One region of the Streptomyces sp. NPDC002888 genome, then DNA from elsewhere that is predicted to be linked to it. Evidence: riboswitches for the same ligand, from Rfam matches in the RefSeq annotation. Region 1 holds a riboswitch; each other region holds the start of a gene.
The links. A riboswitch is a leader RNA that binds a small molecule or an ion and turns the genes downstream of it on or off. The one in region 1 is predicted to bind thiamine pyrophosphate.
Positions count from the first base shown of each region.

Region 2: it holds a riboswitch for thiamine pyrophosphate, as region 1 does, so the genes downstream of both, thiC (phosphomethylpyrimidine synthase ThiC) here and thiO (glycine oxidase ThiO) in region 1, are expected to answer to the same signal.
Region 3: it holds a riboswitch for thiamine pyrophosphate, as region 1 does, so the genes downstream of both, ACFYWX_RS10775 (thiamine ABC transporter substrate binding subunit) here and thiO (glycine oxidase ThiO) in region 1, are expected to answer to the same signal.

Region 1 is NZ_JBIAPU010000007.1:358,710-360,969, forward strand. Features, by position in the region: gene ACFYWX_RS14855 (NAD(P)/FAD-dependent oxidoreductase) at 1-406, opposite strand, end outside; gene ACFYWX_RS14860 (hypothetical protein) at 450-800, opposite strand; TPP riboswitch at 852-962, shown strand; gene thiO (glycine oxidase ThiO) at 960-2,129, shown strand; gene thiS (sulfur carrier protein ThiS) at 2,126-2,260, shown strand, end outside.
Region 2 is NZ_JBIAPU010000023.1:100,673-102,932, forward strand. Features, by position in the region: gene thiC (phosphomethylpyrimidine synthase ThiC) at 1-987, opposite strand, end outside; TPP riboswitch at 980-1,157, opposite strand; gene ACFYWX_RS32600 (YibE/F family protein) at 1,502-2,260, shown strand, end outside.
Region 3 is NZ_JBIAPU010000005.1:250,697-252,956, forward strand. Features, by position in the region: gene rlmN (23S rRNA (adenine(2503)-C(2))-methyltransferase RlmN) at 1-883, shown strand, start outside; TPP riboswitch at 922-1,027, shown strand; gene ACFYWX_RS10775 (thiamine ABC transporter substrate binding subunit) at 1,117-2,199, shown strand; gene ACFYWX_RS10780 (ABC transporter permease) at 2,238-2,260, shown strand, end outside.

The DNA.
Region 1 (2,260 bases):
GGGTGCGCAGCAGGTGCACGCCGGGCACGCCCTCCGCGCCCGGCAGCCGGATCGGTTCGGCACCGCTCGCGAGGACCAGTACGTCGTAGGGCACCGGCCCGGTGGCGGTGTCCAGTTCGTGGTCGCCCGGGCGTACGCCGAGCACCTCACGCCCCAGGTGGAGCTCGATGCCGAGCCCCTCGAAGTCGATGTCGAAGGCGGAGCCCTCGGACTTGCCGAGCAGGACGGCCTTGGACAGCGGCGGCCGGTCGTACGGCTGGTGGGGCTCCGCGCCGATCAGCGTCACCGTGCCGGTGAAGCCCTGCTCCCGCAGGGCGACCGCGGCCTGCACCCCGGCCATGCCCGCGCCGACGACGACCACGCGCCGTTCCCCCGACGTGCCCCGCTCCTGTGTCTGCTCGCTCACCTGATCACCATAGACAACTGACCATCCGTCAGTCAGCTGTCGGTCAGCGGTCGAGTTCCGTGACCTGTTCCACCACACTCGTGCCCCGGCCGGGCTGCGACTCCCACGCCCAGGTCTCCTCCAGGCGCACCCGGCCGTCGGGCAGTTCCACGACGGTCGACTCGCAGTGCCCCGACGACGTCGTCCCGTCGTGCTTCAGCTGCACGTACCGGAAGTCCAGCCGGTCGCCCTCACGCGTACCCACCAGATGCCCGCGCACCACGTCGCCGCCCGCGTACTCGGCCCAGATCTCCCCGTCCTTCTCGTGGTACGTGAACCGGGTGCTCGTGCCCACCTGACCTGGGGCCTGGTCGGCGACGGGGGCGAGGACGAGGCCGTCCAGTGAGCGGGACATGGCGTGAGGCTCCCTACAAGTGCGCTGCTCCGAGGGCTAGGGTGGCCACCGTAAAGCACACGCGGGAGCCCGGCGCACCGGGCTGAGAGGGAGGCTGGCGGCCTCCGACCGTACGAACCTGATCCGGGTCATGCCGGCGAAGGGAGGGGCTGGACGCCCATGTCGCGTACGTCCGACACCTCAGACGTCCTGGTCGTCGGGGGCGGAATCATCGGTCTGGTCACCGCGTGGCGGGCCGCTCAGCGGGGGTTCGCCACGGCCGTGGTGGACCCCGAGCCTGGCGGTGGGGCCGCGCAGGTGGCGGCCGGGATGCTCGCCGCGGTCACGGAACTGCACTACGGCGAGCAGACCCTGCTCGGCCTGAACCTGGAGTCGGCCCGCCGCTACCCCGACTTCGCGGCCGAGCTCACGGAACTCACCGGGCACGAACTCGGCTACCGCCGCAACGGCACCCTCGCCGTCGCGCTGGACGCCGACGACCGCGCCCACCTGCGCGAACTGCACGCCCTGCAACGGCAGTCGGGGCTGGAGTCGGAGTGGCTGTCCGGGCGGGACTGCCGGCGCCTGGAGCCGATGCTCGCGCCGGGGGTGCGCGGCGGGCTGCGGGTGGACGGCGACCACCAGATCGACCCGCGGCGGCTCGCCGGGGCGCTGGTGTCCGCGTGCGAGCGGGCGGGCGTGGTCTTCCACCGCACCTGGGTCGACCGGCTCACCGTCCTACGGGAGCGGGCGGCCGGTGTCGTCACGCGCGACGGCGTCGCGCTGGGCGCGGGGCAGGTGGTGCTCGCGGCCGGCAGCCTCAGCGGACGGCTCGCGGGCGTCCCGGACGACGTCCTGCCGCCCGTACGGCCCGTGAAGGGGCAGGTGCTGCGGCTGACCGTGCCGAAGCGGTACGCGCCGTTCCTGAGCCGGACCGTGCGCGCGGTGGTCCGCGGCAGCCAGGTCTACCTGGTGCCGCGTGAGAACGGCGAGCTGGTCGTCGGCGCGACCAGCGAGGAGCTCGGCTGGGACACGACGGTGACCGCGGGCGGGGTGTACGAGCTGCTGCGCGACGCCCACGAGCTGGTGCCGGGCATCACCGAGCTGCCGCTGACGGAGACCCGCGCGGGGTTGCGTCCCGGCTCGCCCGACAACGCGCCGCTGCTCGGTCCGACCGAGCTGGCGGGGCTGCTGCTGGCCACCGGGCACTACCGCAACGGCGTGCTGCTCACGCCGGTCACCGGCGACGCCCTGGCGCATGCCCTGGCCACCGGTGAACTCCCCGACGAGGCCCGCCCCTTCACCGCCCGCCGCTTCGGCACCGCCGCACTCACGGAGCAGCCCGTATGAACATCCCGGTCACCATCTCGGTCAACGGCGAGCGTCGCGAGGTCGCACCGGGTACGGCCCTCGACACGCTGGTGAAGTCCCTCACCGCCGCGCCCTCCGGGGTGGCCGCGGCGCTCAACGAAACCGTCGTC
Region 2 (2,260 bases), on a different contig from region 1:
GTGGTGCGCGAGGCACCAGGCCGCCATGATCGAGCCGCCGCGCGAGACGATCCCGGTCTTGCGGTTGGCGGTGAGCGGGACGTACGGCAGGCGGACACCCGCGTGGACCGTCATGTAGTCCACGCCCTGCTCGGCCTGTTCGATGACGGTGTCCTTGTAGATCTCCCAGGTCAGTTCCTCGGCCTTGCCGTCGACCTTCTCCAACGCCTGGTAGAGCGGCACCGTGCCGATGGGGACGGGGGAGTTGCGCAGCACCCACTCGCGAGTGGTGTGGATGTTGCGGCCGGTGGACAGGTCCATGACCGTGTCGGCGCCCCAACGGGTCGCCCAGGTCATCTTCTCGACCTCCTCCTCGATGGAGGACGTCACCGCGGAGTTGCCGATGTTGGCGTTGACCTTCACCAGGAACCGCTTGCCGATGATCATCGGCTCGATCTCCGGGTGGTTCACGTTGGCCGGCAGCACCGCGCGACCCGCCGCGATCTCCTCGCGCACCACCTCGGGAGAAACGTTCTCCCTGATGGCCACGTACTCCATCTCGGGTGTGATCTCGCCCCGGCGCGCGTACGCGAGCTGTGTCACCGCCCTGCCGTCGCGGCTGCGGCGTGGCTGCCGGGGCCGTCCGGGGAAGACCGCATCGAGGTTGCGCAGTCCGCCACGTGGTGACGTGTGCTTGATCCCGTCGTCCTCGGGACGGACGGGACGGCCCGCATACTCCTCGGTGTCACCCCGGGAGGTGATCCAGTTCTCCCGCAGCGGTGTCAGGCCCCTGCGGACATCGGTGTCGACGAGCGAATCGGTGTACGGGCCCGACGTGTCGTACAGCGTGACCGTCTGCCCGTTGGTGAGGTGCACCTGACGCACCGGCACCCGCAGATCGGGGCGTGAGCCCTCGACGTACGCCTTGTGCCAGCCGTTGGACTTCCCGGTCTCCCCGCTGACGGAGTTCTGCGTGGAGGCAGGCGTGCGCGCGTCCTTGTTGGTCATGAGACCTACTCCCTACGCCGGCATTACCCGGTAACAGGTTCGGCGGTCGACGCAGCGGTTTCCGTCGGGCGGCGTTTCATGGGAAACATCACGTGTTCCACGTGAAACATCGCTAAGACGGAGGTCAGCGCCCTCTCAGCCCGGTGCTCCGAGCTCCCGCGTGTGCAAAGGTGCCTCCACGCTAGCGTCCTTTGTGGCGCGGTGAACAGTGGGCCTCGGTCGTTCTTGCGATGATCGGTCGGTGACCACGAGAGAGCAGTACCCGTTCCCGCCGCACGAGCCGCCCCGCCGACCTGGCGGCGGAAACGGCAACGGGCGTGGGGACGCGCCTGGTTTCGGCGACGGGCACGATCAGCGAGCCGCGTTCGGTGGCGGCCAGGCCCGCGGGTCCGGCCATGACGTCGGCCAGGACTACGACTTCGCCGGCGGGCCCGAGCACGGTCGCAGAGTCGGCGGGCAGGGGCATGGTCCCGGCGGTGGTGACACACAGGGACACGGCGTCGGCGGCCGACAGGTGCGCGAGCCCGGCGGTGGTGATGGCCGCTGGGGGCCCGGCCCAGAAGGCGGCCGCGGGCCGGGGGCCGGTGGTGGGGACGGCCACGACTCCGGTGGCGGGCACGGCCACGACTCCGGTGGCGGGCACGGGCACGGGTCCGGCGGCAGCGGTCACGGTCACTCGCACAGTCACAGCCACGGTCCGGCCGCCCCCGTCTCCAGGCATCTCCGCAAGGTCATCGCGGCGATCCTGATCCCGTTCGGCGCGGCGGTGGTCATCGGACTCGCGGTGCTGTGGCCCGGAGGAGCCCCGGCGCACGAGCGCACCGGGGTCGGCTTCGACCGGCAGACCCAGCAGGCCACGGTCACCAAGGTCGAGAGCGTGAGCTGCAAGTCGGTGAACGCGTCGGGGGACAACCCGACCGGCGACACCTCCACAGCCGAGGGGTCCTCGGCACAGCAGCAGGCGAACGGCACCTGCAAGAAGGCGACAATCCGGGTCGACACCGGCGACGACAAGGGCCGTACGTTCACGGAGATCGTCCAGCCGGACCAGTCACGGCAGCTGGACGAGGGCGAGAAGGTCGTGGTCGCCTACGAACCCTCGGCGCCGAAGGACCTCCAGTACTCGGTCACCGACGTCAACCGCCGCCTCCCGATGACGGTGCTCGCCGGAATCTTCGCCCTCGCCGTCGTCGTCGTGGGACGGCTGCGCGGTGTCATGGCGCTGGTCGCGCTGGCCATCAGCTTCCTGCTGCTGAACTTCTTCATCCTGCCC
Region 3 (2,260 bases), on a different contig from region 1:
GGCGCTGCTTCCCGAGCTGATGACGGTCGTGCGGCATCTGTCGACCGACCAGGGCACCACGCGCAAGACGCTGTGGCGGCTGTTCGACGGGACGCTGGTCGAGTCGGTGCTGATGCGGTACCCGGACCGGGTGACCATGTGCATCAGCTCGCAGGCGGGGTGCGGGATGAACTGCCCGTTCTGTGCGACCGGGCAGGCGGGTCTGGACCGGAATCTGTCCACCGCCGAGATCGTCCACCAGATCGTGGACGGGATGCGGGCGCTCAGGGACGGCGAGGTGCCCGGTGGGCCGGCCCGGCTGTCCAACATCGTCTTCATGGGCATGGGTGAGCCCCTCGCCAACTACAAGCGGGTCGTGCAGTCCATTCGCGCCCTCACCGACCCCGCGCCGGACGGGCTCGGGCTCTCGCAGCGGGGCATCACCGTCTCGACGGTCGGGCTGGTCCCTGCGATCCACCGGTTCGCCGACGAGGGCTTCAAGTGCCGCCTCGCCATCTCGCTGCACGCGCCCGACGACGAGCTGCGTGACACCCTCGTCCCCGTGAACACGCGGTGGAAGGTGCGCGAGGTCCTCGACGCCGGCTTCGACTACGTCGAGAAGTCCGGGCGCCGGCTGTCCATCGAGTACGCGCTGATCCGGGACATCAACGACCAGGCCTGGCGCGGTGACCGGCTCGGCCGACTGCTCAAGGGCAGGCCCGTGCACGTCAACCTGATCCCGCTGAACCCGACGCCGGGGTCCAAGTGGACGGCCTCGCGGCCGGAGGACGAGAAGGCGTTCGTCGAGGCGATCGCTGCCCATGGTGTGCCTGTCACGATCCGGGACACCCGTGGACAGGAGATCGACGGGGCATGTGGTCAGCTCGCGGCCACCGAGCGGTAGTCTGAGCCGGCACAACTTCATATCAGCCATACATCTGCATATTCCGACAGGGGAGCGCCACAGCGCTGAGAGTGCGGCACCGGCCGCAGACCCTCTGAACCTCGCCCAGGTCATTCTGGGTAGGAAGTTCGGTCTCCACTCAAGCTGTTGCGCCCTGCCCGGGCACCGGTGAAACGTTCCGCCGTTGCCCGGGCAGGGCCGCGTCTCTTCCTGGTCACCCCAGGAGGAATCCAGTGAGCATCACCAAGAAGGCCACGGCCCTGGCCGTCGGACTCGGCCTGGTCACGCTGTCCGCGTGCGGGTCGTCCGACGATCAGGGGTCCGGCGACTCCGGCTCCAAGACCGTCACCCTGGTCAGCCACAACTCGTGGGCCGTCTCCAAAAGCGTCCTCGCGGACTTCGAGAAGCAGTCCGGCTACAAGGTCAAGGTCCTTGAGGACGGCGACGCCGGCCAGGCCGTCAACAAGGCGATCCTGACCAAGGACAACCCGCAGGGCGACGTCTTCTTCGGCGTCGACAACACCCTGCTGTCCCGGGCCCTGGACAACGGGCTGTTCCAGTCGTACGAGGCCAAGGGGCTCGACCAGGTCGACGAGCAGTACCAGCTCGACAAGGACAAGCACCGGGTCACCCCGGTCGACTACGGCGACATCTGCGTCAACTACGACAAGAAGTACTTCGCGGACCACAAGCTGACCCCGCCGGCCTCCTTCGACGACCTGGCCAAGCCCGCGTACAAGAACCTCCTCGTCACCGAGAACGCCTCCACCTCCTCGCCCGGCCTCGGCTTCCTGCTCGCCACCGCCGCGAAGTACGGCGACGAAGGCTGGCAGGACTACTGGAAGAAGCTCAAGGCCAACGGCGTGAAGGTCGTCGACGGCTGGGAGCAGGCGTACAACGAGGAGTTCTCCGGGTCCGCCGGCGGCAAGAAGGCCAAGGCCGACCGGCCGCTCGTCGTCTCCTACGCCTCCTCGCCGCCCGCCGAGGTGATCTACGCCGACCCCAAGCCGACGACCGCGCCCACCGGCGTGGCGACCGGCACCTGCTTCCGCCAGACCGAGTTTGCGGGGCTGCTGAGCAACGCCAAGAACACCAAGGGCGGCAAGGCGCTCGTCGACTTCCTGGTGTCGAAGGAGTTCCAGGAGGACATGCCGCTGAACATGTTCGTCTACCCGGTCCTCGCCGGGGCGAAGGTGCCCGCCGAGTTCACCGAGTTCGGGCCCGCCGCCAAGGATCCCGAGACCATGGACCCGTCGAAGATCGCCGACAACCGTGACCAGTGGGTCAAGTCGTGGACCTCGCTCGTACTCAAGTAAAGGCCAACGCTCGCGGGAGCGCGGCGCGGCTCGGGCTCATGGCCCTGCCCGTCGTGTTCTT